4 regions of the Streptomyces sp. NBC_00207 genome follow, and region 3 is predicted to be linked to each of the others. Evidence: riboswitches for the same ligand, from Rfam matches in the RefSeq annotation. Region 3 holds a riboswitch; each other region holds the start of a gene.
The links. A riboswitch is a leader RNA that binds a small molecule or an ion and turns the genes downstream of it on or off. The one in region 3 is predicted to bind cobalamin.
Positions count from the first base shown of each region.

Region 1 (7,758 bases), 1.0 Mb from region 3:
CTCGATGCACGCGGCGAAGCAGATCAGGTTCAGCAGGAAGCGGCGGCGGTCGGCCTTCGTCTCCAGCCGGTCGATCTTCTCGACCGAGTCCATCCACTTGAAGCAGAACTGCGCCTTCTCGCGGATGGACGGGATCTCCTCGACCGCGTCGAACGCGGCCGCCCGGTCGTCCGGATCGGGCAGGTAGGTGTCGAGCAGCGTCAGGTAGAACTGGACGTGCACGGCCTCCTCGAACAGCTGGCGCGACAGGTACAGGCGCGCCTCCGGGGAGTTGATGTGCTTGTAGAGCGTCAGCACCAGGTTGTTCGAGACGATCGAGTCACCCGTCGCGAAGAACGCGACCAGGCGGCCGATCATGTGCTGCTCGGCGGGCGTCAGCTTCGCGAGGTCCGCGACGTCCGAGTGGAGGTCGACCTCCTCGACGGTCCACGTGTTCTTGATCGCGTCCCGGTAGCGCTCGTAGAAGTCCGGGTAGCGCATCGGGCGGAGCGTGAGCTCGAAGCCCGGGTCCAGGAGGTTCTTCTTGTCGGTGGAGCTCATTACTGGCAGGCCTCGCAGGACTCGGGGTTCTCAAGGGAGCAGGCGAGCGCTTCCGCGGCCGCGGCGTCGGCGGCGGCGTCGGCCAGCGGGAGCGCTGCGGGGGTGGCGGCCTGCGCGGCGCGGGCGATCTTCGTCGCGGGGCGCGAGCGCAGGTAGTACGTGGTCTTCAGACCCTGCTTCCAGGCGTACGCGTACATCGAGCTGAGCTTGCCGATGGTGGGCGTCTCCAGGAACAGGTTCAGCGACTGCGACTGGTCCAGGAACGGCGTACGGGCCGCCGCCATGTCGATCAGGCCGCGCTGCGGGATCTCCCACGCCGTGCGGTACAGCTCGCGGACCTCGGCCGGGATCCAGCCGAAGCCCTGGACCGAGCCGGAGGAGTCGCGCAGCGCCTCGCGGGTCTGGGCGTCCCACACGCCGAGCGCCTTCAGCTCCTCCACCAGGTAGCCGTTCACCTGGAGGAACTCACCGCTGAGCGTCTCGCGCTTGAAGAGGTTGGAGACCTGCGGCTCGATGCACTCGTACACGCCGGCGATCGAGGCGATGGTGGCCGTCGGGGCGATGGCGAGCAGCAGGGAGTTGCGCATGCCGGTCTCGGCGACGCGGGCGCGCAGCGCGTCCCAGCGCTCCGGCCAGTTCAGCTCGACGTCGTAGTGGTCCGGGTGCAGGACGCCGCGCGCGGTGCGGGTCTGCTCCCAGGCCGGCAGCGGGCCGCTGCGCTCGGCCAGGTCGCACGAGGCCTCGTACGCCGCGAGCATGATGCGCTCGGAGAGCTTGGTGGAGAGGGCCTTCGCCTCGGGGGAGTCGAAGGGGAGCTTCAGCTTGAAGAAGACGTCCTGGAGGCCCATCGCGCCCAGACCCACCGGGCGCCAGCGGGCGTTGGAGCGGCCGGCCTGCTCGGTCGGGTAGAAGTTGATGTCCACCACGCGGTCGAGGAAGGTCACGGCGGTGCGGACGGTCTCGTCCATCCGCTCCCAGTCGATGTCGCGACCGTCGGCCGTGTCGATGACGAACGCGCCCAGGTTGACCGAGCCGAGGTTGCAGACGGCCGTCTCGCCGTCGTTGGTGACCTCGATGATCTCGGTGCACAGGTTCGAGGAGTGCACGACCGTGCCCGGCTCGGCGGTCTGGTTCGCCGTGCGGTTGGAGGCGTCCTTGAAGGTCATCCAGCCCTGGCCGGTCTGCGCGAGGGTGCGCATCATCCGGCCGTACAGGTCACGGGCGGGCATGGTCTTGCGGGCCAGGCCGTCCGCCTCGGCCTTGCGGTAGGCGGCGTCGAACTCGTCGCCCCACAGGTCGACCAGCTCGGGCACGTCGGCCGGGGAGAACAGCGACCAGTCGGCGTCGGCGTTCACGCGGCGCATGAACTCGTCCGGCACCCAGTGGGCGAGGTTCAGGTTGTGCGTACGGCGCTGGTCCTCACCGGTGTTGTCGCGGAGCTCCAGGAACTCCTCGATGTCCGCGTGCCAGGTCTCCAGGTAGACGGCGGCGGCGCCCTTGCGGCGGCCGCCCTGGTTCACGGCGGCGACGGAGGCGTCGAGGGTCTTCAGGAACGGCACGATGCCGTTGGAGTGGCCGTTGGTGCCGCGGATCAGGGAACCGCGGGCGCGGATGCGGGAGTACGACAGGCCGATGCCGCCCGCGTGCTTCGACAGGCGCGCCACCTGGTGGTAGCGGTCGTAGATCGAGTCGAGCTCGTCCAGCGGGGAGTCCAGCAGGTAGCAGGAGGACATCTGCGGGTGCCGGGTGCCGGAGTTGAAGAGGGTGGGGGAGGAGGGCAGGTAGTCGAGGCGGCTCATCAGCCGGTACAGCGAGGCCACTTCCTCGACGGCCTGGACGCTCTCGTCCGCGGCGAGGCCACAGGCCACGCGCAGCATGAAGTGCTGCGGGGTCTCGATGACCTGACGGGTGATCGGGTGGCGCAGCAGGTAGCGGCTGTGCAGGGTGCGCAGGCCGAAGAAGCCGAAGCGGTCGTCGGCGCCCTCGGCGAGGGTGAGCTCGACGAGCGAGTCCAGGCGGCTCGCGTGCGTGCGCACGAACTCGGCCGTGCGGTCGGCGATGAGGCCCTCGCGGTGGCCGACCTCGACGGAGGCCGAGAAGGAGGTGGAGCCCTGGCTCGCGGCCTCGTCGCGCACGGCCAGCGTCAGCAGCCGGGCGGCGAGCCGGGAGTAGGCCGGGTCCTCGGAGATGAGGCCGGCGGCGGCCTCCGTGGCCAGCCCGCGCAGTTCGGCGTCGTCGGCGGCGGAGCTGCGGCCGCGCAGCGCGGAGGCGGCGACGCGCCCGGGGTCGGTGTCGGGGAGGTCCGCCGTCAGTTCGGTGAGGGTACGCAGCAGCGTGGCCCCCGGGCCCTCGGTGTTGTCGCCAGAAACGGACTCGGCGCGCGGTGCGGAAGGCGCGATGGTCACGGCGGGAGCTCTCCCTCGCTCGGCCCGGTCATCGGCGGAGCGGGGCGCGAGCGGGCGCATGCGGGCGTGGCAGGAACGCGTACGCACCGCATGGCGTCCACCGGCCCAACCGCGAGGCCCGGACGTGTCGGCACCCGGTTCGGTCGAGCCGGGCGCGCTGTCGGCAGGTCATCGGACTTGGTGTCCGGTGGGCGGACACTTCATACCGTTGCGGGACAGTTCCGGATTCACACCGGATTCCCCTGCGGGACAGCAGCCTTGAGCATACATGTGGGGGCGGCCGTATGCGGCAACCCCCACATGTAGTGTCGGCGCGGCTACAGCTTGAGCCGATACGCGAGGAGTGTCAGGCCCGGGATCGGCGCCCAGTCCCGCTCGGGAACGCGTACGAAGCCCAGTCGCGCGTAGATCCGGTGGGCGCCGGCCATGCTGCGCTGGGTGGAGAGCACGATGCCCGTGACCCCCTCGACGGCCCGCGCCCGCTCGATGCACGCCCGCACCAGAGCCTCGCCGGCGCCCTGCCCGCGCCCCTCGCGGGCCACGGCGAGCATCCGGAACTCGGCCTCGTGCGGGCCGGCGATGTCGGCGAGCGGGCTGCCGGGGGCGGCGAAGGTCACCCCGCCCAACACCCGCCCGTCCCGCTCGGCGACGAGCACCTCGGCCACGGCGGCCCGGCCGGCCACGTCGCGCAGCACGTTCAGGTAGTAATCGTCCTCGTTGGCGTCGAGATGCCCGTCGGCGAGGTAGGCCTGCGCCGTGATCTCACCCAGCTCCGCGTACTCGGCGGGCAGCGCCCTTCTGATCACCATGTCCATGCGGTCGAGTGTGCAGGACGGGTGTCGGCGGCGCTGTCGTCAAGGTCGGCACCGGCACGAAGGCCCCGCCGGAATCATCCGGCGGGGCCTTCGGTACGGGTGGGGCTCAGCAGCAGCGGAAGCCCTCGCGGGGGTCCGCCTCGCGGGCGTCCGTACGGGCGCGTTCGAAGGCGCGGCGGGTGAGGACCTCCGCGTCCGGGTCGTGGGAGCGGGCGTGGGCCACGTACCGGTCGTACGCGGCCTCCCCCGAGAACTCCCGTACGTAGAACCGGGCCCTGGCCAGTGCGCTCCGTACGGTGCTCACGCCACCGGCTCCTTGACGTGGCCGCCGCCCGCCTCCGGGCCCGCCGCCGCGGCGAGTTCCGCCCGCTCCTCGGCGGTCGCGATCAGTCCGGCCGGGGCGACGATCTTCGACTCGCTCCACGGGACCTCGGAGAGGGTCGCCGACTCCGGGTTGCGGACGGCCTTGAGGCAGGTCCGGGCCGCGTCCGCGAGGACCACGATGATCAGGACGGCGAAGAAGGCGCACAGCACGCCGTCGACCGTGGCGTTGGTGACCACGGTGTGCATGTCGTCCATGTTCTTCGCCGGCGGCAGGACCTTGTCGGCGTCGATTCCGGCCTGGTACTTGTCGCGCTGGGCGAAGAACCCGACCTTCACGTCCTCGGAGAAGATCTTCTGGTAGCTCGCGGTGAGGGTCACCGTGGCGTCCCACAACAGCGGAACGCCCGTCACCCAGGCCCACTTGAGCCGTCCGGACTTGACCAGCAGCGTGGTGCAGACGGCCAGCGCGACCGCGGCGAGCAGCTGGTTGGCGATGCCGAAGAGCGGGAAGAGCTGGTTGATGCCGCCCAGCGGGTCCTTGATGCCGACCCACAGGAAGTAGCCCCAGCCGCCGACGACGATCGCGCTCGCGAACCACACGCCGGGCTTCCAGCTGACGTCCTTGAAGGACTTGTGCACGTTGCCGAGGGTGTCCTGGAGCATGAACCGGCCCACGCGCGTGCCCGCGTCGAGCGTCGTCAGGATGAACAGCGCCTCGAACATGATCGCGAAGTGGTACCAGAACGCCTTCATGCCCGCGCCGCCGACCACGGCGGAGAAGATCTCCGACATCCCGAGTGCGAAGGTCGGCGCGCCGCCCGTGCGGGAGAGCAGGCTGGCTTCCTCGACGTCCTTGGCGGCCTGGGTGAGCGCCTCGGGGGAGATGGCGAAGCCGAAGTTCGTCACCGCCTGCGAGGCGGACTCGACCGTGGTGCCGATGACGCCGCCGGGGGAGTTGACCGCGAAGAAGAGGCCGGGCTCGATGATGCAGGCCGCGATGATCGCCATGACGGCGACGAAGGACTCGGTCAGCATCGCGCCGTAGCCGATCATGCGGACCTGGGTCTCCTTCTGGATCATCTTCGGGGTGGTTCCCGAGGAGACCAGGGCGTGGAAGCCGGAGAGCGCGCCGCAGGCGATGGTGATGAAGACGAAGGGGAACATCGAACCGGCGAAGACGGGTCCGTTGCCGCTCGCCGCGAAGTCGGTGACCGAGGGCATCTTCAGGGTGGGCATCGCGATGACCACGCCGAGCGCGAGGAGCGCGATGGTGCCGACCTTCATGAAGGTGGAGAGGTAGTCGCGGGGCGCGAGCAGCATCCACACCGGCAGTACCGATGCCAGGAAGCCGTACACGACCATCCAGATGACCAGCGTCTCCTTCTCGAGGGTGAAGGTGCCGGCGAAGGAGGACTCGGCGACCCAGCCGCCCGCGATGATGGCGAGCAGGAGCAGCGCGACGCCGATGACGGAGACCTCGGTGACCCGGCCCGGCCGCAGGACGCGCAGGTAGAAGCCCATGAAGACGGCGATCGGGATGGTCATGCCGATGGAGAAGACGCCCCAGGGGGAGTGCGCCAGGGCGTTGACGATGACCAGGGCGAGCACCGCCAGCAGGATGATCATGATGGCGAACACGGCGACCAGGGCGGCGGCTCCGCCGACGGGGCCGATCTCGTCCCGGGCCATCTGGCCGAGCGAACGCCCGTCGCGGCGGGTGGAGAAGAAGAGGGTGACCATGTCCTGGACGGCCCCGGCGAAGATGACGCCGGCGACGATCCAGATGGTGCCCGGCAGGTAGCCCATCTGCGCGGCGAGCACGGGTCCGACGAGCGGGCCGGCGCCGGCGACGGCGGCGAAGTGGTGGCCGAAGAGGACCCGGCGGTCGGTGGGGTGGAAGTCGACACCGTTGTCGAGGCGTTCGGCGGGGGTGGCCCGGGTCGCGTCGACCTTCAGTACGCGGTCCGCGATGAAGCGGGCGTAGAAGCGGTAGGCGATGGCGTACGAGCCCAGTGCGGCGGCGAGCAGCCACGCCGCGGAGATCTCCTCGCCGCGGGAGAGCGCGAGCACGCCCCAGCCGATGGCGCCGACGAGTCCGACGAGCACCCATACGGCGATGGACTTGGGAGAAGGCGAGCCGGGCGAGCCGGGCGTGGTGGTGCCCGGACTCGCCGCGTCCCGTTCTGTCCCTCTTGCTTCCGGTTCAGGCATGACCTCGTCCCCTCGTCGATCATCTGCGTAAGGGCAGGGAATCTACGGGGGATTGCCCGGTGAGCGTAAGGGTCCGTCCGCATTCCGGTATGTGAAGGAATTCGGTAGGCCGGGGTCCGGCGGGCGGGGCCGGACGGCCTCGGACGGGAGCCGAACGTGCGAGGTCAGACGGCGGGACGCTTGAGCCGGGCGACGAACTTGTACCGGTCGCCGCGGTACACCGACCGCACCCACTCCACCGGTTCCCCGTCGGCGTCCAGGGAGTGCCGCGACAGCATCAGCATCGGCAGGCCGACGTCGGTGCCGAGCAGCCCGGCCTCGCGCGGGGTGGCCAGCGAGGTCTCGATCGTCTCCTCGGCCTCGGCCAGGTGGACGTCGTAGACCTCGGCGAGGGCCGTGTAGAGGGAGGTGTACTTGGCGAGCGAACGGCGCAGTGCGGGGAAGCGCTTGGCCGACAGGTGCGTGGTCTCGATGGCCATCGGCTCGCCGCTGGCCAGGCGCAGCCGCTCGATGCGCAGCACCCGTCCACCGGTGGTGATCTTGAGCAGTCCGGCGAGGGTGTCGTCGGCCGTCACGTAGCCGATGTCGAGGAGCTGGGAGGTCGGCTCCAGCCCCTGGGCCCGCATGTCCTCGGTGTACGAGGTCAGTTGGAGCGCCTGGGAGACCTTGGGCTTGGCGACGAAGGTGCCTTTGCCCTGGATTCGCTCCAGTCGTCCTTCTACGACCAGTTCCTGGAGGGCCTGCCGGACGGTGGTCCGCGAGGTGTCGAATTCGGCCGCGAGCGTGCGCTCCGGCGGCACCGGGGTGCCGGGCGGCAGCGTCTCGGTCATGTCGAGCAAGTGCCGCTTGAGTCGGTAGTACTTGGGAACACGTGCCGTGCGGGTCGCTGCCCCGCCGTCCGGCTCCGTGGTCGCCCCTTCGGTGGCCATCGCCGCCCGCCTTCCCGACTCCAGTTTCGCTGCCGTCACCGGCTCCTCCGATATGTGCGGTCACATCGTGACACGAGTGGGGGGACAGGCCTTCTCTCTCCCCAGGTGTCGGTCCGATAACGGACCGGGCACCCGCTCATTAGACCCTTGACACCCCTAAAGGTCTAGGCCAAGCTCCAGCTACTGGTCTAAACCAATATGGATCAGATCCCGGCCCCACGGCAGTACTTCGCGTATGTCACCGCGGCGGGCGAGGGAAGTGCAGGCAGGCATCCCTGAGGAGGGTGGCGTGAAGCGCAAGCTCATCGCGGCGGTCAGTGTCGCGGGCATGATGGCCGGAGTCGCGGCGTGCGGCAACGGCGGCGACGACAAGGCGAAGACCGACGCGGGTGGCGCCAAGGAGATCACCGTCTGGGTGATGGACGGCTCCGCTCCCAAGGCCTGGATCGACGAGGTCAACAAGGAGTTCTCGGCCAAGCACCCCGGTGTCACGGTCAAGGTCGAAGAGCAGAAGTGGACCGGCATCCAGGAGAA
Region 1 covers NZ_CP130715.1:6,110,890-6,118,647, forward strand. Annotated here, with positions in the region: gene OG472_RS29055 (ribonucleotide-diphosphate reductase subunit beta) at 1-540, opposite strand, end outside; gene OG472_RS29060 (ribonucleoside-diphosphate reductase subunit alpha) at 540-2,945, opposite strand; cobalamin riboswitch at 3,090-3,221, opposite strand; gene OG472_RS29065 (GNAT family N-acetyltransferase) at 3,263-3,760, opposite strand; gene OG472_RS29070 (CstA-like transporter-associated (seleno)protein) at 3,867-4,064, opposite strand; gene OG472_RS29075 (carbon starvation CstA family protein) at 4,061-6,295, opposite strand; gene OG472_RS29080 (GntR family transcriptional regulator) at 6,460-7,224, opposite strand; gene OG472_RS29085 (extracellular solute-binding protein) at 7,514-7,758, shown strand, end outside.
Region 1: linked by a shared signal. The riboswitch ahead of OG472_RS29060 (ribonucleoside-diphosphate reductase subunit alpha) and the one ahead of cobN (cobaltochelatase subunit CobN) in region 3 are both predicted to bind cobalamin.

Region 2 (7,758 bases), 5.3 Mb from region 3:
ACGGAACGCATCCGGCCACCGTGCTGCTCGCCTCGACCACGCTGCTGACCCTCCTGTTCCTGGCCTTCGCGTCCTGGACCACGGCCCTCGCCGGCGCCGTGATCCCGCTCCTGACCGCCACCGCGGTGTGGCGGCACCCGGTGTGGCGCATGAGCGTCCTGCTGAACCTCCGGGAATGGCGCCTGCGGCCGGCCCTGCTCCTGTTGAGCAGGAGGACCGCCTGGGCCGAGGCCGCCTGGCGCCGGGACCTCCAGGAGAACGGGGTACGCCCCCTCGTCGCCCGGGTGGTGGAAGCACTGCTCGGCGAGGACCACGACTCGCTGCTCCTCGCCGACAGCTACGACGGCCTGCGCTCCCCGCGCAATCCGCAGTACGTGATCGACAGCCCAGCCGCCCGGAGCCTCGCCCGCAAGATCGCCCAGCTGGAGAGCGGCGGGACGATCGCGGTCAGCGGCTCCCGGGGCGTGGGCAAGTCGACGCTCCTGGAAACCTGCGCGAACGACGCCGGGTTCGCGGTCGTCGTGCAGGCACCGGCCACCTACTCCCCGTACGACTTCCTGCTGTCCCTCTACGTCAGGACGTGCGAGAGCTACCTCGTCCACCAGGACTGCGTCCCTCCCGCGTTCGTCCGGCTCTCGACCTTCCGCAGGGCGGCGCGCCGGCTGTTCCCCGCCCTCCGGAACGCGCTCACGGTGCTGGCCTTCGCCCTCGCGGCGGGCGCGCTCGTCGTCCTGGGCCTGGCCGCGAGCGCACGCTCCCTCGCGACCCGGTACGAACGTCCGTTGCGCGCGCACGCGGCGGAGTACGGGCACCGGGCGGCGGACGTGGTGGCGGACGTCTGGCGGGGCGAGCGGATCGGGACCGCCGTTCTCGTCGTCGTCGCCGGCGTCGTCCTGTGGAGCCTGCGGGGGTGGAGCCGGTGGGCGGTCCTGCGCCGGGGTGCCCGGTACGGGTTGGTCGCGATCGGCGGACTGCTGGGCTTGGCCGCGTTCGTCTCGCTGTTCCTCGACGGCGCCGTCCGGAGCGCCGTGGGGAAGATCGGCGAAGACCCGCAGGCCACCCTGCTGCTGTTCGTGGCGCTGACCGGAGTGGCGAATCTGATGCCCGAACGGCAGTGGGAGTACCGGGGGCGTGTGTTCCTCGGTACCGTCGCCCGCGGCCGGATCGCGGTCGGGATGCTCCTCGTGTCGCTCGCGCTGCTCCTCACCAGGCCCGTGGCGCAGGCGATCGTGACCGACCCCGAGAACCCCCTCCGGCTCGCCTGTGTTCTCGCGGGACTGCTGCTGGTCAAGGCGGGCTCCTGGACCCCGCCGGACCCCACGCCGCCCCTCGTGACGGCCTGCCACGACGAGTTGTACCGGCTGCAGACCATGCAGACGGCGTCCTCCGCGGTCACCGCGGGGGCCCCACAGCTCCTCACCACGCACACGGCCTCGCTGTCGACCCTGCCGCCGAACTTCCCCGAATTGGTGTCCGACTTCCGTGACCTGCTGACACGCATCGCCGCCGAGCAGCACCGGCGGGAGGAGCGGGTCGTGATCGCGATCGACGAGCTGGACCGGCTGGGCTCGGACACCCAGGCGCTCGCGTTCCTGAACGAGATCAAGGCCATCCTGGGCGTGCCCCACGTCCACTACCTGATCTCGGTCGCCGAGGACGTCGGCGCCTCCTTCGTACGTCGGGGGCTTCCGCACCGAGGCGTCACCGACAGCTCACTGGACGACATCGTGCACGTCCTGCCGTGCACGCTGGATGAGTCCAAGAAGATCCTCGGGCGCCGGGCGTCCGGTCTCTCCGAGCCCTACAAGGTGCTCACGCACGCCCTCTCGGGTGGCATACCCCGTGATCTCATCCGCTACGGCCTGCGCCTGGACGAGATCACGTCGAAGACCCAGCTCATCGAACTCACCGACATCTCACGTCAGTTGATCCTCGAAGAGCTCGCCGACACGCTCGCGGGCTTCCGCACGCTCCTGGGCAAGCAGCAGTGGACGCCCCGGACCAGCGCGCTCCTCATCGCGTTCCGGAACCTGACGGGCCATCTGCGGGCCGGCTGCCCCTGCGTCTCCCCCGAGCTCCGGCGGGCCCTGGAACACGTGGCCTTCCACGATCTCCACCGGCACCTGGGCGAGGAGGCGGCCGCGGAGATTCCGGACGTGGCCCGGAATCTCATCGACGAGGCGTCGGCGTACGTCCTGTTCTCGCTGACCCTGCTCGACGTCTTCGGCGAGGGTGACCTGGCCCGCCGCCGGGACGAGGCGGCGTCACGGGGCCCGGAAGGGGACCTGGACCTGCTGGGCCAGGCCCGTCAGGAGCTGGAGGTGTCCCCGTACAGCGCGCGACAGCTGATCGGCTCCATCCGTACCGCGTGGCGGCTCCTGGAGGGCCCGGCCGGCGGCCTTCCGCCGACGGTCCCGCCCGCCCGCAGCCCCGGCTGCCCCCGCCACCCGCGCCCGGCGAACTGAGGCCCTGCACAAGCCCTTCCGGCCCACCGGCGCCCTCTCCTACTCCTCGGAGAGGAGGCCGGTCTCCGGCCGGTCCGCCTCCCGAGCTGCGGCCGGGGTCGCGGGCGGGGGTCCGGCGGTGCGGTTCCGGAACGCCGAGACGACCCAGCCGCAGAGGGCGAGGAAGAGGGCGGCGCCGAGGCTGCCGAGGAATTCGGGCAGCGAAGCGCGAAGCAGTTCGTACATGGAGGTGTCCGGGCACGCCGCGGGGCCTCGGCGCGCGCCCGTCCTCTTTCCGTACGACGTGGGCGAAGTGGTCCGGACCGCCCCCCGAGGCCACGGGACGTGAAAGCCCGCGTACCCCTCGGCCAGGACGGCGACCGGTCGAGAGGTGTGCGGTGGGTCCGAACACGCCTGAGGAGTATGCCCTTTGAGAGGACGGCCTGGAGACGGAGTTGCGGCTTCCGGCCCGGCTGCGGTAGTGCGTGCCGCCCCGGCCGGGGCGTGCGGGGGCGGGCGGGCGGGGGTGCCGGACTCGCGGGTAGGCTGTGTGGCGCAGCTGGTTCGCCCCCGTCAGCCGGGCGGGGTGCGTCGCAAGAGGGAACCCGGTGGGAATCCGGGACTGCCCCGCAGCGGTGAGCGGGAACGACCGCCGTCATACGCACTGGGACCGGACACCGGTCCTGGGAAGCGACGGCCAGTAGGAGCCCGCCGGGAGACCGGCAGGCGTGCCCGCGAGTCCGAAGACCTGCCACTGTCCGCATGACGAAGCGTCATGCGGGGGCCCGAGGCGCACCTGCCCGGGGCTTTTCTGCCGCGACTCGCGAAGGAGAGTTGACGTGGCCGACCAGACCGTCATCACCGTTGGGTGCGTTGAGCACGACACCGGCTTCCCCGACGTCCACGTCGACGTCCCGGGGCCGATCCCCTCGTAGGCGAGGGGTCGCCCGGTCGGCCCGTGAAACGCCCTGCCCCAGGCCCGTGGCCGGCCCCCGTGGCCGAGCCGTGCGGGGGACCCCGCCTCGCCGTCCCCCGCAAGCCGTAGCGCGCTTCACCCCGGTCGGCCCGTGCGCCCGTGCGCCCGTTGGCGCCTGTGCCCCCGCGCCCCTGTGCCCCGACGGGGCGTGCAGAACATCCGATCCATCCCGCGGTGAGAGGACCACCCATGCCCCGCAACCACCCGAAATCCGTGCTGTCCGCGCTCGCCGTCGCCCTGCTGACATCCGGCTGCGGAGGCGGCGCCGCGCCCTCCGCCGCCCCCTCGCCGGGCACGACCGCCGAGGGGTTCCCGGTCACGGTCACCAACTGCGGGGTGACCAGCACCTATCAGCGTCCGCCGCAGCGCGCGGTCTCGCTGAACCAGCACGCGACCGAGGTGATGCTGGCGCTCGGCCTGGAGAAGTCGATGGTGGGGACGGGCTATCTCGACGACAAGATCCTCCCCGAGTACCAGGCCGCCTACGACAGCGTGAAGGTCCTCTCCAAGGAGTACCCGTCCTTCGAGGCACTCCTGGAGGCCGAGCCCGACTTCGTCTACGGCGGATGGACCTCCACCTTCGACGAGAAGGAGGGACGCAGCCGGGCCGCCTTCACCAAGGCCGGGATCAACACCCGCCTCAACACCGAGGAGTGCCCCACCGGCCCGGTGGACGTGGCCGCCATGGACGAGGAGATCCGCGCGGTCGCCAAGATCTTCGGCGTGCCCGGGCGGGCCGAGGAGCGGTTGGGGAAGCTGCACGCCACCCTCGACAAGGTCGAGACCGGGCTCGCCGGCGTCACCCCGGTCAAGCTCTTCGTCTACGACAGCGGCGACAAGACGGCCTTCACCGCGGGCGGCAAGGGCATCGGCAACGAGATGATCCGGCGGGCCGGCGGGGTGAACCTCTTCGCCGACCTGGACAAGGCCTTCGGCGACGTCTCGTTCGAGCAGGTGGCGCAGCGTGCTCCCGAGGCCGTCGTCATCTACGACTACGGCGACCAGTCCGTCGAGGACAAGAAGAAGTTCCTGCTCGCCCATCCGGCGCTGAAGGACGTGCCGGCGATCAAGAACCAGCGGTTCGCGGTCCTGCCGCTGTCCTCCACGGTGGTGGGCGTGCGGGTGCCGTCGGCCGTCGAGTCGCTGGCGCGTCAGCTCCACCCGGGCCTCGTCCAGTGACCGGGGCGAAGGCCCCGACACCCGTGGGGGCCGGCCTTCGTGAGGAGGCCCGGCCCGGCCTTCGCGGGGACGGCCGGCCCGGCGCCGCGCGGCGCCCCGGGATCCCGTACGCGGTCGTGCTGGCGCTCCTCGGCGTGCTGGTGGCCGGCGCCGCCACCGCCGGCATCGCGGCCGGCTCGATCAGCGTCCCGGCCGAGCAGGTGTGGGGCATCCTGCTGCACCGCGTGCACCCGTCCCTCGCCGAGCCGGCGTGGACCCCGGTGCGCGAGACGATCGTGATGGACGTCCGCCTGCCCCGGGTCCTGCTGGCCGGGGTGGTCGGCGCGGGCCTGTCGGTGGCCGGGATGGCGCTGCAGGCGCTGGTCCGCAATCCGCTGGCCGATCCGATGCTGCTGGGCGTGTCCTCGGGCGCGTCAGTCGGTGCGGTGCTCGTCCTGGTCCTGAACCTGACGGTGTTCGGGCTGTTCACCCTGCCGGTGGCCGCGTTCTGCGGGGCCCTGGCCGCCTTGGTCGCCGTGTACCTCCTGGCCCGCTCGGGTGGTCGGATGACGACGGTACGGCTGGTCCTGGCGGGTGTGGCCACGGCCGAGGTGCTGTCGGCTCTGGCCAGCTTCCTGATCGTCACCTCGAACGACCCGCACAAGACCCAGTCCGCGCTGCGCTGGATGCTCGGCGGTCTGGCCGGCACCACCTGGACGACGGTGTGGATCCCGGTCGGTGCGGTCCTGCTCGGGACGGCCGTCCTCCTCGGTGTCTGCCGTCCGCTCAACCTCCTGCTGGCCGGGGAGGAGGCCGCCGCGGCCCTCGGTCTGGACGTGCACCGGTTCCGCGGCGCCCTGTTCACGCTGGTGGCCCTGATGATCGGCACGATCGTCGCGGTCAGCGGGCAGATCGGCTTCGTCGGACTGATCATGCCGCACGTGGTGCGGCTGCTCGTGGGCGCCGACCACCGCCGGGCGCTGCCCGCCGCGGCCCTCCTGGGGGCGGCGTTCCTGATCTCCGCCGATCTGGCCGCGCGCACGCTCATGAGCCCGGAGGAGATCCCCGTGGGCATCCTCACCGCCCTCGTCGGCGGCCCCTTCTTCCTCTGGCTGATGCGACGAAAGGCCGCCCGGTGACCAACCGACCGACCGGGGGGCCCGGTTCCCTGCGCGCCGAGGACGTCAGCGTCGTGGTGAACGGCAGGACACTGGTCCACCAGGCGTCCCTTCAGGTGGCGCCCGGCGAGGTGGTGGGCCTGGTCGGCCCCAACGGCGCCGGCAAGTCCACCCTGCTGCGCACCTTCTACCGGGCGGTGCGGCCCACGTCGGGCCGGGTCCTGCTCGACGGCGAGGACGTCTGGCGGATGCCGGGCAAACGCCTCGCCCAGCGGCTCGCGGCCGTACTGCAGGAGACGTCCGGGGACTTCGAGCTGACCGTGTACGACGTGGTGGCGATGGGCCGCACCCCGCACAAGCGGGCCTTCGCCGGCGATGACGCGGACGACCGCGACATCATCACCCGGTCCCTGGCGGAGCTGCGCGTCGACTCCCTCGCGCACGCGCCGTTCGACCGGCTGTCGGGCGGGGAGAAGCAGCGGGTCCTGATCGCCCGCGCGCTCGCCCAGCGCACCGGGACCATGGTCCTGGACGAACCGACCAACCACCTGGACCTGCGCCACCAGCTCGACGCCCTCCGGCTCGTGCGGAGGCTCGGCGTCACCGCGGTCGTCGCGCTGCACGACCTGAACCTCGCCGCGGCGTTCTGCGACCGGATCTGCGTCATGACGGGCGGCCGCGTCGTCGCCACCGGGCAGCCTGCGGAGGTGCTGACGGCGCCACTGCTGTCCGAGGTGTACGAGGTCGAGGCCGAGGTCATCGAGCATCCGCGCACCGGGGTGCCGTTCGTCAGCGTGCTGCCCGGCCGTGAAGGGCCGGCCGGCGGGGAGCCGGACGCAGGGGAGCCGGCCGTTCGCGGGGACTGACCGGTACGCCGCTCACGCGACCCTCGCGGCGGTGCGGGCGACGGGGTGCAGGGCCGCGTACTCCAGCGGCGCCGACGGGTCGATCGAGACGTCGAGCTGCGCCGGAGCCGAGCCCGCCCGCACCAGGAGGTCGCCGACGGCGGCGATCATCGCCCCGTTGTCGGTGCACAGGGTCAGCGGGGGCACCCGCAGCTCGACCCCGGCCGCCGCGCACCGCTCCTCCGCGAGCGCGCGCACCCGGGAGTTGGCGGCGACCCCGCCCACCACGACGAGCGTCCGCACCCCGTACTCCCGGCAGGCGGCCAGGGCCTTGCGCGTGAGCACGTCCGCCACGGCCTCCTGGAGGGAGGCGGCTCCGTCGGCCAGCGGGATCTCCTCGCCGCGGATGCGGTGCTGCTCGGCCCAGCGCGCGGCGGCGGTCTTCAGCCCGGAGAAGGAGAAGGCGTACGGGGCGTCTCCCGGTCGTGTGAGGGGGCGCGGGAACGCCACCGCGCACCCGTTGCCCCCGCGGGCCGCCCTGTCGATGGCCGGCCCGCCCGGGTAGGGCAGTCCGAAGACGCGGGCCACCTTGTCGAAGCACTCCCCCGCGGCATCATCGACGGTGTCGCCGAGGTGCAGGATCGGATCGCGTACGAGGTCCCGTACGAACAGCAGCGAGGTGTGCCCGCCCGACACGATGAGCACCATGCACGGGTTCGGGAGCGGCCCGTGCTCCAGGGTGTCGGCGGCGACGTGTCCGGCCAGGTGGTGCACGCCGTACAGCGGCACGCCGGCCGCGTAGGCCAGGGTCTTCGCACCGGCCAGTCCGACCTGCAACGCACCCGACAGCCCCGGACCGGTGGTCACGGCCACGGCAGTGACGTCCGAGATCCGCAGCCCCGCCTGGTCCAGGGCCTCCTGCACGACCGGGTTGAAGGCCTGCACGTGCGCGCGGGCGGCGATCTCCGGCACCACCCCGCCGAAGCGGGCGTGTTCGTCCATGCTCGACGCCACCACGTGCGCGAGCAGCCGCCCGTCGGACACGATCCCGGCACCGGTCTCGTCACACGACGACTCGATGCCCAGCACCACAGGAGAGCCCACCGGAACCTCTTTCACGCAGATGAAGCAGTTGCAAACACTTCGCAATAAGGTACGCCGCCGGATGGGGTCCGACGCGAACGGGTGTCGGCGGGAACTCGCACCGCACCGCGCAC
Region 2 covers NZ_CP130715.1:1,876,663-1,884,420, forward strand. Annotated here, with positions in the region: gene OG472_RS09150 (P-loop NTPase fold protein) at 1-2,465, shown strand, start outside; gene OG472_RS09155 (hypothetical protein) at 2,505-2,690, opposite strand; cobalamin riboswitch at 2,988-3,215, shown strand; gene OG472_RS09160 (ABC transporter substrate-binding protein) at 3,610-4,599, shown strand; gene OG472_RS09165 (FecCD family ABC transporter permease) at 4,701-5,717, shown strand; gene OG472_RS09170 (ABC transporter ATP-binding protein) at 5,687-6,562, shown strand; gene tsaD (tRNA (adenosine(37)-N6)-threonylcarbamoyltransferase complex transferase subunit TsaD) at 6,575-7,633, opposite strand.
Region 2: linked by a shared signal. The riboswitch ahead of OG472_RS09160 (ABC transporter substrate-binding protein) and the one ahead of cobN (cobaltochelatase subunit CobN) in region 3 are both predicted to bind cobalamin.

Region 3 (7,758 bases):
AGCAGCTGGCCGATGAGCCGGGCGGCCCGTACGTGCTCCACCCAGGTGATCATGGACAGGTAGCGGCGCTGCGCCACCCGCATCGCGCCCCAGCCGCGCGGGGCGGCGATGAGCAGCAGCATGGGGAGCAGCAGCGGGTGCAGCACGGTGAGCACCCCGGCGGTGGCGACCAGCGAGATGACCCCGCCGAGGGTGGCCACGCAGGCCCCCACCGTCCTGCGGGCGGAGGGCGGCCCCCACTGCGCGCTGTCCAGCAGCCGCCGGAACTCCCCGTCCTCGATGGCCTCCAGCTCCACCGCGACGGCGGCGCTCAGGTACTGCTCGTGCGCGGCCCGCTCGACCTTGGGCTCCAGCCGCCCGGCGGCCGCCGTGGACCGCGAGGCCAGTACGGCCCCCAGTACGGCGACCAGCGCGCCGGCGGCGAGCGCGGGCACGGCCGCGTGCAGCCGGTCGGCGGCGCTGCCCGCGCCGAGCAGCGTACGGAGCACCTCGCTGATGACGAGCAGCCCGACGGCGGAGGTGATCCCCTGCCCGGCCTCGGCGGCGGCGACGGTGAGCAGGGCGGGCCGGTCGGTGTCCCAGGCGAGGCGCAGGGTGCCGCCGACCATGCGGGGCATGGAGCGCAGGGTGCTGATCAGCCGGCCTTCCAGCCGGGCGTAGTCGTGGTTGGACCAGCCGGCGTCGTAGCGCAGGGGCCCGCCGAAGAGCCGGCGCTCGCTCTCGGAGACGGCGGGCTCGGCGGCCGCGGGCCGCTTGAGGAGCCTCACGCGCGGCCACCCCCGCCCGGTGTCGGGTCGAACACCACATGAACGTGCACGGATCGCAAGATTCCTCCCGAGGCGCTGCGGCTGCGAACTGACGCCGGAAGAACGTGGCTGCTCAGAGCGGCGTCACGGCCGCGGGGGAACGAACGTCCGCACACAGTTGCGACGCGCTTGCGAACCCCAAGGCGCGCCCGGTGACCCGGCGTTCGAACCACCCGGAGGTGTCGATGCCCCCCTTCGAGGGATTGCGCCCGGAACCGGAGGAGGCCGCCTCCCCGGGGCGGGGAGGCGGCCTCCGTGGGCCGCCCTCGGCGCAGCCGACAAGGGTGTTGCCGGGGTGTCGGAGTCTGGGGGGAATGTCTGGTTCGGTTAGGTTTGTCACGGTATTTGGTTTCGGCGTTCCGGGAGGGACACTCGTGGCTATTGATCTGGACAAGGTGCTCGACAAGGCGTGGGCCGACAAGCCGCTCGCCGAGGTGCTCGCGGCCCCCGTGGCCGCGCTCAAAGGGGTGAGCGACAAGGACGGCGAGCTGCTGCACGAGGCGTTCGGGGTCAGGACCGTCGCCGACTTCGGGCAGCTGAAGTACGTGCGCTGGGCGCAGGCGCTCGTCGCGCTGAACCAGACCGTCAAGGCCTAGCCGGGCAACGCGAGAGGCCGTCCTCCCCGCCTCGGAAGGGTTGGGGAGGACGGCCTCTCGCGTTGGTCTTACTCGCCTTCGCCCTCGAGGTTGCCCTCGGTGTCCAGGTAGACCTGGCGGAGGGATTCGAGGATCTGGGGGTCCGGCTTCTCCCACATGCCGCGGGACTCGGCCTCGAGGAGGCGTTCCGCGATGCCGTGCAGGGCCCAGGGGTTGGCCTCCTCCAGGAAGGCGCGGTTCGTCGGGTCCAGGACGTACGTCTCGGTGAGCTTGTCGTACATCCAGTCCGCGACCACGCCCGTCGTGGCGTCGTAGCCGAAGAGGTAGTCGACCGTCGCGGCGAGTTCGAAGGCGCCCTTGTAGCCGTGGCGGCGCATCGCCTCGATCCACTTGGGGTTGACCACGCGGGCGCGGAAGACCCGGCTGGTCTCCTCCACCAGGGTGCGCGTCTTCACGGTCTCGGGGCGCGTGGAGTCGCCGATGTACGCCTCGGGGGCCGTGCCGCGCAGGGCGCGGACCGTGGCCACCATGCCGCCGTGGTACTGGAAGTAGTCGTCCGAGTCCGCGATGTCGTGCTCGCGGGTGTCCGTGTTCTTGGCGGCGACCGTGATGCGCTTGTAGGCCGTCTCCATCTCGTCGCGCGCCGGGCGGCCCTCCAGGCCGCGGCCGTACGCGTAGCCGCCCCACACCGTGTAGACCTCCGCGAGGTCGGCGTCCGTGCGCCAGTCGCGGGAGTCGATCAGCTGGAGGATGCCGGCTCCGTACGTACCCGGGCGCGAGCCGAAGATACGGGTCGTGGCCTTGCGCTCGTCGCCGTGCACGGCGAGGTCCGCCTGGGCGTGGGCGCGGATGAAGTTCGACTCCGCCGGCTCCTCCAGGGAGGCCGCGAGCCGGACCGCGTCGTCCAGGAGGCCGATGACGTGCGGGAACGCGTCGCGGAAGAAGCCCGAGATGCGCAGGGTCACGTCGATGCGGGGGCGGCCGAGCTCGTCCAGCGGGATCGGCTCCAGGCCCGTGACGCGGCGCGAGGCCTCGTCCCAGACCGGGCGGACGCCGAGGAGCGAGAGGGCCTCCGCCACGTCGTCGCCCGAGGTGCGCATCGCGCTCGTGCCCCAGAGGGACAGACCCACGGAGGCGGGCCACTCGCCGTTGTCCGTGCGGTAGCGGGTCAGGAGGGACTCGGCCAGGGCCTGGCCCGTCTCCCACGCGAGGCGGGAGGGGACGGCCTTCGGGTCGACCGAGTAGAAGTTGCGGCCCGTCGGCAGCACGTTGACCAGGCCGCGGAGCGGGGAGCCCGAGGGGCCCGCCGGGATGAAGCGGCCGTCCAGGGCCGCGACGACGTGGGCGATCTCGTCCGTCGTGCCGGCCAGGCGCGGGACGACCTCGCGGGCCGCGAAGGACAGGACCGCCACGACCTCCGGAGACTGGTCCGCGGCGACCGAGGACACGGCGTCGAGGGACCAGTCCGCGTCCTCCATCGCCTGGACCAGCGCGCGGGCCTGCGCCTCGACCTCGTCCGCCGAGGTACGGGTGGCCTTGGACTCGTCGAGGCCGAGCGCCTCGCGCAGGCCCGGGAGGGCCGTCGTACCGCCCCAGATCTGACGGGCGCGCAGGATCGCGAGGACCAGGTTGACCCGGGCCTCACCGGTCGGAGCGCCGCCGAGCACGTGCAGGCCGTCGCGGATCTGGGCGTCCTTGACCTCGCACAGCCAGCCGTCGACGTGGAGCAGGAAGTCGTCGAAGCCGTCGTCGTCCGGGCGCTCTTCGAGGCCCAGGTCGTGGTGGAGCTTCGCCGCCTGGATCAGGGTCCAGATCTGGGCGCGGATGGCCGGCAGCTTCGCCGGGTCCATCGCGGAGATCTGGGCGTACTCGTCCAGGTGCTGTTCGAGGCGGGCGATGTCGCCGTAGGACTCGGCCCGGGCCATCGGCGGGACGAGGTGGTCGACCAGGGTCGCGTGCACGCGGCGCTTGGCCTGGGTGCCCTCGCCCGGGTCGTTGACCAGGAACGGGTAGATGAGGGGGAGGTCGCCGAGCGCGGCGTCCGGCGCGCAGGCCGCGGACAGGCCGGCGTTCTTGCCCGGCAGCCACTCCAGGTTGCCGTGCTTGCCCAGGTGGATCATCGCGTCGGCGCCGAAGCCGCCGTCCTCCGCGCGCGCCTGGATCCAGCGGTACGCGGCCAGGTAGTGGTGCGAGGGCGGCAGGTCCGGGTCGTGGTAGATCGCGATCGGGTTCTCGCCGAAGCCGCGCGGCGGCTGGATGAGGATGAGCAGGTTCCCGCGGCGCAGGGCCGCCAGGACGATGTCGCCCTCCGGGTTCGCGGAGCGGTCCACGAACATGTTGCCCGGCGCCTCGCCCCAGTGCTCGGTGACGCTGTCGCGCAGCTCGGCCGGGAGCTCGGCGAACCAGCGCTTGTAGTCGGCGGCCGGGATGCGGACCGGGTTGCGGGCCAGCTGCTCCTCGGTCAGCCAGTCCTGGTCGTGGCCGCCGGCCTCGATCAGGGCGCGGATCAGCTCGTCGCCGTCGCCGGACACCAGACCGGGGATGTCCTCGGTGGGGCCGAAGTCGTACCCGCCGGCGATCAGCGTGCGCAGCAGCTCGACGGCGCTGGCCGGGGTGTCGAGGCCGACCGCGTTGCCGATGCGGGAGTGCTTGGTCGGGTACGCGGACAGGACCAGCGCGACCTTCTTTTCGCGGCGGTCGATGTGGCGCAGCCGGGCGTGGCGTACGGCGATCCCCGCGACGCGGGCGGCCCGCTCGGGGTCGGCCACGTAGGCGGGCAGGCCGTCCTCGTCGAGCTCCTTGAAGGAGAACGGGACGGTGATCAGGCGGCCGTCGAACTCGGGCACGGCGACCTGGGTGGCGGCGTCGAGGGGGGACAGGCCCTCGTCGTTCTCCTCCCAGGCGGAACGCGAACCGGTCAGGCACAGAGCCTGGAGGATCGGCACGCCGAGCGCGGCGAGGGCGCCGGCGTCCCAGGACTCGTCGTCACCGCCGGCGGAGGCGGTGGCGGGGCGGGTGCCGCCCGCCGCGAGGACGGTGGTGATGATCGCGTCGACGGACTCCAGGGCCTGGAGGAGCTCCGGCTCGGGCGTGCGCAGGGAGGAGACGTACAGGGGGAGGGGCTGGGCGCCCTTCGCCTCGATGGCCTCGCAGAGGGTGTGGACGAAGGCGGTGTTGCCGCTCATCTGGTGGGCGCGGTAGTAGAGCACGGCGACCTTGGGGGCCGCGTCGGCGGCGGCGCCGGTGGCGGTGCCGGTGGTCTGCTGCGCGTCGCGCTCCAGGGGGCCCCAGGTGGGGGCGGCGGCGGGCGGCTCGAAGCCGTGGCCGGTGAGCAGGACGGTGTCCGAGAGGAACCGGGCCAGCTGGTCGAGGTTGGCCGGGCCGCCGTGCGCGAGGTAGCCGTGCGCCTCGGCCGCGATGCCGATCGGGACCGTGGAGGCCTCCATCAGCTGGGCGTCCGGGGCCTGTTCGCCGGTCAGGACCACGACCGGGCGGGTCTGGCCGGGGGCCAGGAGCAGGTCGAGGCCGTCCTGCCAGGCGCGGAGGCCGCCGAGGAGGCGTACGACGACCAGGTCGACTCCGTCGAGGAGGCCGGGGAGGTCGTCGAGGGGAAGGCGGGAGGGGTTCGCGAACCGGTACGGGACGGGGCCGTCCGCCGTGTTCGCGGCGCGGGCGCTGAGCAGATCGGTGTCGGACGTCGACAGCAGCAGGATCATGCGGCGGCAGGCCTTCCTCGGGGTTTCCGCGCCCCGGGCAGTGAGGACAGCGGGAGTTCCTGACTTGCCCGGCGATGTGGCTCTGCCGGGTTCACAGTGGCGGGACCGCGCCGGAATCGCACCGGGCTTCCTCCCATGTCGCCGTCCTCGGCGACGGCGGGCCGTGTGGTCCGCCGGAAGGTCATCTTAGGGGTGGGCGGGGGTGGCATCGGTGGCGGGGCGGTGGCGGGTCGCGTGGCCGCTGCGCTGCGCTGTGCTGCGCTGGGCTGGAGCGGGTACCGGGCGGGTGCGGCGCCGTTGCGGGGGCTCTGCCCCCGGGCCCCCGCGCCTCAAACGCCGGCGGGGCTGGATTTGGCCGGGCTGGGCCGGTTTGGCCGGGCCGGGCTGGATTGGCGGGGCCGGATTGGTCGGGTGGGGTGGAGGAGTGGGTCTGGCCGGATTGGTGGAGTGGCTGGTGGGGGTGGTGACGGACACAGGTCGGGGGAGGGGAATCGTGGGTATGCTCGCCGCCATGCCCCAGTCCCCTTCCGCCGCATCGCGGGACGAACCCGTCATACGGGACCGCGGTGACGCCTGCCCCGGCGCGCTGCGGCTGCACGCGGCGGACGACGGGTTCCTGGCGCGGGTGCGGATTCCCGGCGGGATGCTCGACGGTTCCGCCGCGCGGCTGCTGGCCGATGCCGCCGACCGGCTCGGCGACGGCCACCTCGACCTCACCTCGCGCGGCAACGTGCAGCTGCGCGGCCTCGGCGAGAGCTGTGGCGGGGAACTTGCCGAACTCCTGGCGGGCGCCGGGCTGCTGCCCGCGCCCACGCACGAGCGGGTCCGCAACATCGTTTCCTCGCCCCTCGCCGGCCTCGACCGGCTGGGCCTGCCCGACGTGTCCCCCTGGGTGGCGGAGCTGGACGCGCTGCTCTGCGCGAGCGACGCGGCGGCCGGGCTGTCCGGGCGGTTCCTCTTCGCCCTCGACGACGGCCGCGGTGACGTGACCTCGCTCGCGGCGGACGTGAACCTCGTCCCGGAGGGGGACGATCGGGCCCGGCTGTGGTCGGGGGACCCGCGGGAGGCCGTGCTCGTCCCCTCGCAGGACGCGCCGCGGGCCGCGCTGACGGCCGCCGCGTACTTCCTCGACTCCGTTCGCCAGGCCGGTACGCGAGCCTGGCGGGTGGCCGAGCTGCCTCCTGAACACACCCTGTCCGGTGCCCGGTTGGTGGAACGGCTGGCCGATGCCGGTGTCTCCGCCGTCCTGGCGGCGCCGGACCCGTCGGCCCGATCCGCCGGGTCCGTCACGACGCCCGAGCCCGGCATCGTGCCCGGTGCCGACGGCACCGCCTCGCTTTCCGTTCTCGCGCCGCTCGGGCGGCTCACGACCGCGCAGTGGCGTCGGCTCGCCGGTCTCACGGGCCGGGTCCGGCTGACTCCCTGGCGCGGGATCGTGGTCCCCGGACTGCCCGGCCACGAGGCCGCCGCCGCGCTCGCCGGCCTCGCGGAAGCAGGGCTGGTCACGACGGCCGACAGTCCCTGGCGGTCCGTCACCGCCTGTACGGGGAAGCCCGGTTGCGCAAAGGCCCTGGCCGACGTGCGCGCCGACGCGCAGGCCGTCATGGAACGGGCCCGCGGACCGCTGGCCGTGCACTGGTCCGGCTGCGAGCGACGGTGCGGGCATCCGCGCGGCTCCGCCTGGGTGGACCTGGTCGCCACCCCCGCCGGATACGACCTCCACGTCGAAGGCCGCGCACCGCGGCGCGGCGTACCGGAGCACGAGCTCGCCCCCGCCCTCGCGGACGCCCGCCACGCAGATCACGTACGTCACAACCTCCCCGACTCAGTGCAGAAATGAGCGAGTACACCGTGTTCGAGTACGAGAAGGACGGCGCCGCGATCTACCGCCAGTCCTTTGCCACGATCCGCGCCGAGGCGGACCTCTCCGGCCTGCCCGCCTCGGTCGCCCAGGTCGCGGTGCGCATGATCCACGCCTGTGGAATGACCGACCTCCCGCAGGACCTCGGGTACACCCCCGAGGTGGTGCTGCGCGCCCGCGCGGCCCTGGAGGCCGGTGCGCCGATCCTTTGCGACGTCCAGATGGTCGCCAGCGGCGTCACCCGCAAGCGGCTGCCCGCCGGCAACGACGTGATCTGCACCCTCTCCGACCCGGCGGTGCCGGACCTCGCGGCGAAGATGGGCACCACGCGCAGCGCCGCCGCCCTCGAAGTCTGGCGCGACCGCGGGCTGTTGGAGGGCTCGGTGATCGCCGTCGGCAACGCGCCGACCGCACTGTTCCGGCTGCTGGAGATGATCGAGGAGGGTGCGCCGCGCCCGGCCGCCGTCATCGGCGTGCCCGTCGGCTTCATCGGCGCCGCCGAGTCCAAGGACGCGCTCGCCGCCCACCCCTCGGGGCTCGACCACCTGATCGTGCGCGGCCGGCGGGGCGGCAGCGCCATCGCCGCGGCCGCCGTCAACGCCATCGCGAGCGTGGCCGAATGAGCGCCGACAGCGCCGGCCAGGCCGTCAAGGGGCGCCTGTACGGGGTCGGGCTCGGGCCCGGCGATCCGAACCTGATGACGCTGCGCGCCGTCCAGGTGATCGGCGAGGCCGATGTCGTCGCCTATCACAGCGCGCGGCACGGGCGGTCCATCGCCC
Region 3 covers NZ_CP130715.1:7,147,647-7,155,404, forward strand. Annotated here, with positions in the region: gene OG472_RS33330 (ABC transporter ATP-binding protein) at 1-767, opposite strand, end outside; gene OG472_RS33335 (hypothetical protein) at 1,121-1,402, shown strand; gene cobN (cobaltochelatase subunit CobN) at 1,471-5,118, opposite strand; cobalamin riboswitch at 5,151-5,309, opposite strand; gene cobG (precorrin-3B synthase) at 5,618-6,958, shown strand; gene OG472_RS33350 (precorrin-8X methylmutase) at 6,955-7,602, shown strand; gene OG472_RS33355 (precorrin-2 C(20)-methyltransferase) at 7,599-7,758, shown strand, end outside.

Region 4 (7,758 bases), 5.1 Mb from region 3:
GTCGAGGACCGGATCCGCGAGGCGGCCTCGGTCCTGGCGGACAACCACGGCATCCTGCAGGGCGGCTCCCTGACCGGTGAAGACCAGGAGTGGCTGTTCGAACAGATCGACCCGGGGGGCGCACTCGCCCGCTTCAGCCCGGCGGCATGGTGCCTGTGCAGCCAGAACGACATCGAGCCGGTGCTGATGTCCGTGACCCCCGGGCTGGGGGCCGACCTGCGGTTCTCGACCGAACTCCTCTCCTTCGAACAGGACCCGGGCGGTGTGACCGCCCTCGTGAAGAACCGTGACACCGGGGAGCACAGCACGGTGCGCGCGGACTACCTCGTCGCCGCCGACGGGCCGCGCAGCCCGGTGCGGGAAGCGCTCCGGATCGGCCAGACCGGTCCCGGCGACCTCTTCCACAATGTGAGCATCACCTTCCGGTCCCGCATGCTCGCGGACGTGGTCGGCGATCGGCGCTTCATCGTGTGCTACCTGACCAAACCCGACGCCGACGGGGCCCTGCTGCCGGTGGACAACACCGAGCGGTGGGTCTTCCACGCGCCGTGGCACCCCGACCGCGGCGAGACCCTGGAGGACTTCACCGACGAGCGCTGCGTCGAACACATCCGCCGGGCCGTCGGCGCACCCGACCTGGACGTCGAGATCACCGGGAAGGCCCCGTGGCACGCGGCCGAGCGGGTCGCGCAGCGGTACGTGGCCGGCCGGGTCTTCCTGGCCGGTGACTCCGCCCACGAGATGTCCCCCACCGGGGCGTTCGGCTCCAACACCGGTATCCAGGACGCGCACAACCTGGCCTGGAAGCTCGCAGCCGTACTGGACGGCGCAGCCGGCCCCGGGCTGCTGGAGACGTACGAGACCGAGCGGCTTCCGGTGGCGCGGGCCACGAGCGAGCGCGCCTCGGCCCGGTCCGCCGAGCACAGCCACCCGGGGTACGAGCCCGACCCCGAGACGGTCCCCGAGGCCCAGCCCGAGCCCGCCCCGGGCGGGGGCGGACGGCAGGGCGGTGTCCTGACCGTGGCCATGGGCTACCGGTACAACGAGGGCGCCGTCCTGGGCACCGACCCCGACCAGCCGGTCGTTCCCGAACGGATGCGCCTGCGCGGCGAACCGGGCACGCGCGCGCCGCACATGTGGCTCCGCGCCCCGGGGGAGGAGCAGCCGAAGTCCACCCTGGACCTCTACGAGCGCTCCTTCGTCCTGCTCAGCTCCGAGGGCACGCCGTGGAGCAGCGCGGCGGGATCCGTCGCCAAGCGGATGAACGTACGCCTGGACGCCTACGCGATCGGCACCGGACCGGAGGCCGACCTGATCCCGTCGAGCGGCGGCGACTGGGCCGAGGCGCACGGCACGACCGCGGCCGGAGCGGTCCTCGTCCGCCCCGACGGCTTCGTGGCCTGGCGCTCGGAGGAAGCCGTGGCGGATGAGGAATCGGTCCTCTACAAGGTCCTGACCACCCTGCTGGACCGGTACTGACCTTCCCCGCCCCGGATCCCCGCGCCGCCCCGGCGGCGCGGGGATCCTCCGTGTCCCGGTCTCGCCGCGCCATCCGGATATTGGACAACCCTGTCCGTTGACGGCGAAGGCCATCTACTCTGGCCGGGCAGCTGGTTCGCCCCCGTCAGCCGGGCGGGGTGCGTCGTAAGAGGGAACCCGGTGGGAATCCGGGACTGCCCCGCAGCGGTGAGCGGGAACGACCGCCGTCATACGCACTGGGACCGGAACCGGTCCTGGGAAGCGACGGCCAGTAGGAGCCCGCCGGGAGACCGGCAGGCGCGCCCGCGAGTCCGAAGACCTGCCCGTTGCCCGAGCGCGAACGACCGCGCCCGGTTTCCCGGTGACCTCGTGGGCGGGTCGGCGTGCTTCAGGCGGATCGTTCCGGCGCGTAGCTCAGGCGTACGCGCGGCCGGCGGTCCGCCCGTTCCGGCACCCCTTCGCAGCCCAGGCCCGTCACCGGGTCCATGGAGACACGCTCGCGAAGGAGAGTTCCGTGACCACCGAGTCCGCAGCCGCGGCAGTACAGGCCACCGTGTACGGCTACCCCCGCCAGGGCGGCAGCCGCGAACTGAAGAAGGCCGTCGAGGGCTACTGGAAGGGCCGCTTCACCGCCGACGCCCTCCGGGAGACCGCCCGTGACCTGCGCCGGACCAACTGGCAGCAGCTGGCCGACGCCGGCATCACCGAAGTGCCGACCGGCGACTTCTCGTACTACGACCACGTGCTCGACACCAGCGTGATGGTCGGCGCGGTCCCCGAACGCCACCGGGCCGCCGTGCGGACCGACGCCCTCGACGGCTACTTCGCCATGGCGCGCGGTACCCAGGACGTGGCGCCGCTGGAGATGACCAAGTGGTTCGACACCAACTACCACTACCTGGTGCCCGAACTCGGCCCGGACACCGTGTTCACGGCGGACTCCTCCAGGCAGGTCGCCCAGCTCGAAGAGGCACTGGGGCTCGGCCACACCGCCCGCCCGGTCCTGGTCGGGCCGGTGACGTACCTCCTGCTGGCCAAGCCCGCCCCCGGTGTCGCCGCCGACTTCGAGCCCCTGACCCTGCTCGACCGCCTGCTGCCCGTGTACGCCCGGGTCCTGGCCGACCTGCGCGCGGCCGGAGCCGCATGGGTGCAGCTGGACGAGCCCGCCCTCGTACAGGACCGCACCCCCGCCGAACTGAACGCCGCCGCCCGCGCGTACCGCGAGCTCGGCGCCCCGGGCGACCGGCCGAAGCTGCTCGTGGCCTCCTACTTCGGCCGGCTCGGCGAGGCCCTGCCGGTGCTGGCCAAGGCCCCCGTCGACGGGCTCGCCCTGGACTTCACCGATGCCGCCGCCGCGAACCTCGCCGACCTCGCCGCCGTCGGCGGGCTGCCCGGCAAGCGCCTCGTCGCGGGCGTCGTCAACGGCCGCAACATCTGGATCAACGACTTCGAGAAGTCCCTGTCCACCCTCGGCACCCTCCTCGGCCTCGCCGACCGGGTGGACGTGGCCGCCTCCTGCTCCCTGCTCCATGTCCCGCTGGACGCCGCCGCCGAGCGGGACATCGACCCGCAGATCCGGCGCTGGCTCGCCTTCGCCCGGCAGAAGACCGCGGAGATCGCCGCGCTCGCCCGCGGCCTCGCCGGCGGCACCGACGCGATCGCGGCCGAACTCGCCGCCAACCGGGCCGACCTGGCCTCCCGTGCCAACTCCGCCGTCACCCGCGACCCCGCCGTGCGCGCCCGGACCGCGGCGATCACGGACGCGGACGGCCGCCGCTCCCAGCCGTACGAGGAGCGCGCGACCGCCCAGCACGCGCGCCTGAGCCTGCCGCTGCTGCCCACCACGACCATCGGATCGTTCCCGCAGACCGACGAACTGCGCGTGGCCCGCGCCGACCTGCGCGCCGGCCGCATCGACACGGCCGGCTACGAGGACCGCATCGAGGCCGAGATCCGGGAGGTCCTCGCCTTCCAGGAGAAGACCGGCATCGACGTCCTCGTGCACGGCGAGCCCGAGCGCAACGACATGGTCCAGTACTTCGCCGAGCAGCTCACCGGGTACCTCGCCACCCAGCACGGCTGGGTCCAGTCCTACGGAACCCGCTACGTCCGCCCGCCCGTCCTGGCCGGCGACATCTCCCGCCCCGACCCGATGACCGTGCGCTGGACCACGTACGCACAGGCGCAGACCGGACGCCCCGTCAAGGGCATGCTCACCGGCCCCGTCACCATGCTCGCCTGGTCCTTCGTCCGCGACGACCAGCCGATCGGCGACACCGCCCGCCAGGTGGCGCTGGCCCTGCGCGACGAGGTGAACGACCTGGAGGCGGCGGGCACCTCCGTCATCCAGGTGGACGAACCGGCCCTGCGGGAAACCCTCCCGCTGCGCGCCGCCGACCACGCCGCCTACCTGGCGTGGGCCACCGAGTCCTTCCGGCTCACCACCGCCGGCGTCCGTCCGGACACCCAGATCCACACGCACATGTGCTACGCCGAGTTCGGCGACATCGTCGACGCCATCGAGGCCCTCGACGCCGACGTCATCAGCCTGGAAGCGGCCCGCTCGCACATGCAGGTCGCCGACGAGCTCGCGGGCGCCGACTACCCGCGCGAGGTCGGCCCCGGCGTCTGGGACATCCACTCGCCGCGGATCCCGTCGGTGGCCGAGGCGTCGGCGCTGCTCCGCAAGGGCCTCGCGGCCATCCCGGCCGAACGGCTGTGGGTCAATCCCGACTGCGGCCTGAAGACGCGGGCCTGGCCGGAGACCAGGGCCTCCCTGGAGAACCTGGTCGAGGCCGCCCGCCAGGTCCGCGCCGAGGTCACCGCCGACGGCGCCTGATCCGGGACCCGGCCGCCTCAGGCGGAGCGCGGTGGTGCGACGCGCTCCCGGACGGGCGGCCGGGCCCCGTCGCCGCGTTCGCCGAAGCCGTCGGCGCAGTCGTCTCCGACGAGGCCCGCCACGTGGTCGGTGATCGTGTCGAGGATGTCCGTGGAGATCGTTTCGTCGCCGAGCACGAGGTGGTTGAGCGTCAGCCCGTCCGTCATGGCGGCCAGATAGCGCGCCAGTACGGTCACGGGGACGCGGAGTTCGAAACCCATGTGGTGGCGGAGCTGCTCGATGAGTTCGGTGTAGGTGTCGGCGTACAGCTGGTACTGACGGCGCGCCAGGTGCTCGAACCCGGGCCGGCGCAGGGCGTACTGCGTGAGTTCGTACGTGAGCATGTGCTCGCCCGGGTGGGCGGACACGTGGTCCCAGTACGCCTGGAAGCCGGCCCGGACGGTCTCGCGGAGGGTGGCCTTCGGCTGGATCGCCTCCTTGACCACGGTGATGCTGTGCTCGGTGATCACCGCCATGACGGATTCGAGCAGGGCCTGCTTGGAGTCGAAGCAGTAGTGGAAGACGCTCAGTGACACGCCCGCCTCGGCGGATATCGACCGGGTCGTCGTGCGGGCGACCCCGTCGCGGGTCATCGCGCGGATGGCGGCCTCGGTCAGCTGCCGGCGCCGGTCGGCCGACGGCATCCGTGCCATGGGCGCTCCCTTCGGTTCGTGCTGCTGTGCCGTGCGGTGGGATACGGGCGCTGCGGTGCGGCGGCGGGCAGGCGGCAGGCGGGAAGGCCGCCGGGGCCGGCCGGATCGGTGAGGATCCGGCCGGCCCCGGCCCCGGACACCGCCTGGGCGGCGTCAGCTGCTGTAGACGCCGACCTCGTGGAGCGAGTACCCCCACTGGGTGCCGCGCTGCAGTCCGTGGACGCGTACGTACCGGGCCGGGGTGCCGGCGAACTGCGCCGTGTCCAGCCCGCCGTCACCGGTGGTCGTGGACCATACGGACTGCCAGTTCGTGCCGTCGCCCGAGAGCTCGATCCGGTACGACTTCCCGTGGGCGCGTTCCCACTCGAGGGTGACGCGCTTGACCAGGCCCGGTGTCCCGAGGTCGATCTGGAGCCACTGGTCGTCGCTCCAGTCGCTGGCCCAGCGGGTGCTCGTGTTCCCGTCCACGGCCCGCGAGGGCGCGTAGCTGATGAACGGGTTCCACTCGGACGAGCTGGCCGAAGCCGCGGCGCCCGCGGCCAGGTTCACCCCGGCCTTGTGCTTCTCGGACGAACCCCAGGTGGTGAGGTAGGACTCGGCGCCCCGGAACAGGTCGTCCACCACGTCCTGGCCGCCGGTGATCCGGATGTCCTCGATCCAGTCCGGGACCAGGCCGTAGTGCGAGGCGCCGTCGGTGTTGAGGTCCCAGGTGCGCACGCCGGTGGTCTGCTTGTCGATCACGGAGCCGCCGTCGGTGCTGCGGAACGGGTAGCGCACCGGGTTCGGGGTGTCCGCGCCGCGGGGGCCGGGCCAGCCGCCGACGCCGTTCATGTCGGTGCCGTAGCCGTAGCCGACCTTGTACTTCTCGCGCAGCGCGTCCGTGCGCTTGGCCTCCGCGCTGAAGGCCTCGGAGCCGCTCATGTACTGGGCGACGAAGCCGCCGAGCCGGTACACCCGCTCCGTCCAGTCCAGGTCCATCCAGCTGTGCGAGGAGATCACGCCGGGGTACGACTCGGACTCGAGGATGTCGAAGGCCCGGCCCGCGGCCTTGACCCCCATGTGGTCGATCTCCAGCATCATCTTGCGTTTCATCATGCCGCGCACCGCGTACTCGCCGAGATCGGTGAGACCGCGCGTGTTGCACTGCGCGTCCGCCGCGTACGAGGGGACCGCCACGCCCGCCGGGAGCTGCTTCTGCGCCTCGGGCGCCGCCGCGAGTCCGATGGGGTTGTCGTGCTGCGGGCCCTTGCACTTCTCCGTCTGCCAGAAGGTGCCGGTGGACAGGAACTGGCCCACGTTGATCGCCGTGCCGAGAGCGCCCTGGTCGAAGCGGACCCCGCACAGGGCGTTGTCGAACTTGTGGCACAGGAACATGCTGCGCACGCCCAGCTTGTGCAGCTCGTCCAGGCCGCGGTCGATGTCCTCCTTGCTGCACTGCGCGATGTCCAGGATCTGCTTGCAGCCGAACGGCTCGGAGGTCTCGACGCCGAGGACGACGGCCAGCTTGCCCTGCTTGACGACGTCGCGGGCCTGCGCGGAGTCGGTGACGATCCGGAACCAGCCCTTGCCCGGACCGCCGTACATCTTGTCGATGTACGCCTGCATCTCGTACGTCTTCTGCGCCTCCAGGCGGATGGCGGTCATCTCGTCGCAGCCGCGGTCCTTGAAGAAGTAGACCGAGCAGATGACGCCGTTGGTGACGAGGTCGTTGACGAGCACCCGCTGGCCGCCGCGCCAGGCGCGTTCGACCCAGGCGTAGTAGTTCTGCTGGTGGGTCAGCGAGTCGTGGGCGGGCCAGTCCTTGAAGGTCGGCCAGCCGTTCGGGTCGTGCTTGCCGTCGCCGCCCTTGGTGATGAAGTCGAAGATGGCGAGCGTGCCGTCGGGATAGTGCTCGGGGCAGTCCTTGAGCGCGTCGGCGACCCCCTGCTCGGAGAACGGCTTGCCGCAGATGAGGCGGCCGCCGAAGCCCTCGTTGGACATCAGGTGGTCGTGCGCGTCGACGAAGCCCCGGACGCGGCCCTGGGAGTCGGTCCCCTTGAAGGGTTCGCCGGTGACGTTGATCTCGGAGTCGGGTGCGGGCCGGGCGACCGGGTTCCACCAGCCGGGGTCGGCGGCGGAGGAACTGGGCACGGGGCCGAGAACCATGGCCACCACGGCGAGGAGCAATGACAGGACCGCCAGGGGCCTACGCCTGTGGTGCGTGTGTCGGGAAATGGTCATCACTCACGTCTTCGGTCAGTGGATGGCGCGGTCGAGGAGCCGGATCCGTCCGGGGGCATGACGGCCACGGCCGCATGGCACGGCTGTGGCTCGTTTGTCATGGCCCGCACAAGCGGTGGGACGAGAATCGCCACTGGCAGCAGCAGAGTCAAGAGTCCGGGACAGATGACCTGATGACTCGTCAGTCCGGCTGGATCGGACCCCCGGGCCGTGGTGCCGGCGGTGTCGGCGGGGCGTGCGACGATCCCAGGCATGATCGCCTCGTTCGCTGCCCTGCTGCCCACCGCGGGTACCCACGTCTCGACCACCTACGCCGACTGGGCCGCCGCCCACGACCCGGACGCGGCCGGGGCCGCGCGCACCCTGATCGAGGACATGCGCTCCGAACTGGGGCGCTCCCGGACCAAGCCCGGCCGGTTCGTCGACACGATGGCGGCGCGGGCGCGACGGCTGCCGCCGGCGCACCTGCCGTGGTTCTGGGACACGGTGGGCCACCGGCTGATCGGATACGGGAGCCGGCCCGGCGGG
Region 4 covers NZ_CP130715.1:2,003,576-2,011,333, reverse strand. Annotated here, with positions in the region: gene OG472_RS09650 (FAD-dependent oxidoreductase) at 1-1,479, shown strand, start outside; cobalamin riboswitch at 1,595-1,821, shown strand; gene metE (5-methyltetrahydropteroyltriglutamate--homocysteine S-methyltransferase) at 1,994-4,318, shown strand; gene OG472_RS09640 (TetR/AcrR family transcriptional regulator) at 4,336-5,010, opposite strand; gene OG472_RS09635 (discoidin domain-containing protein) at 5,164-7,155, opposite strand; gene OG472_RS09630 (hypothetical protein) at 7,483-7,758, shown strand, end outside.
Region 4: linked by a shared signal. The riboswitch ahead of metE (5-methyltetrahydropteroyltriglutamate--homocysteine S-methyltransferase) and the one ahead of cobN (cobaltochelatase subunit CobN) in region 3 are both predicted to bind cobalamin.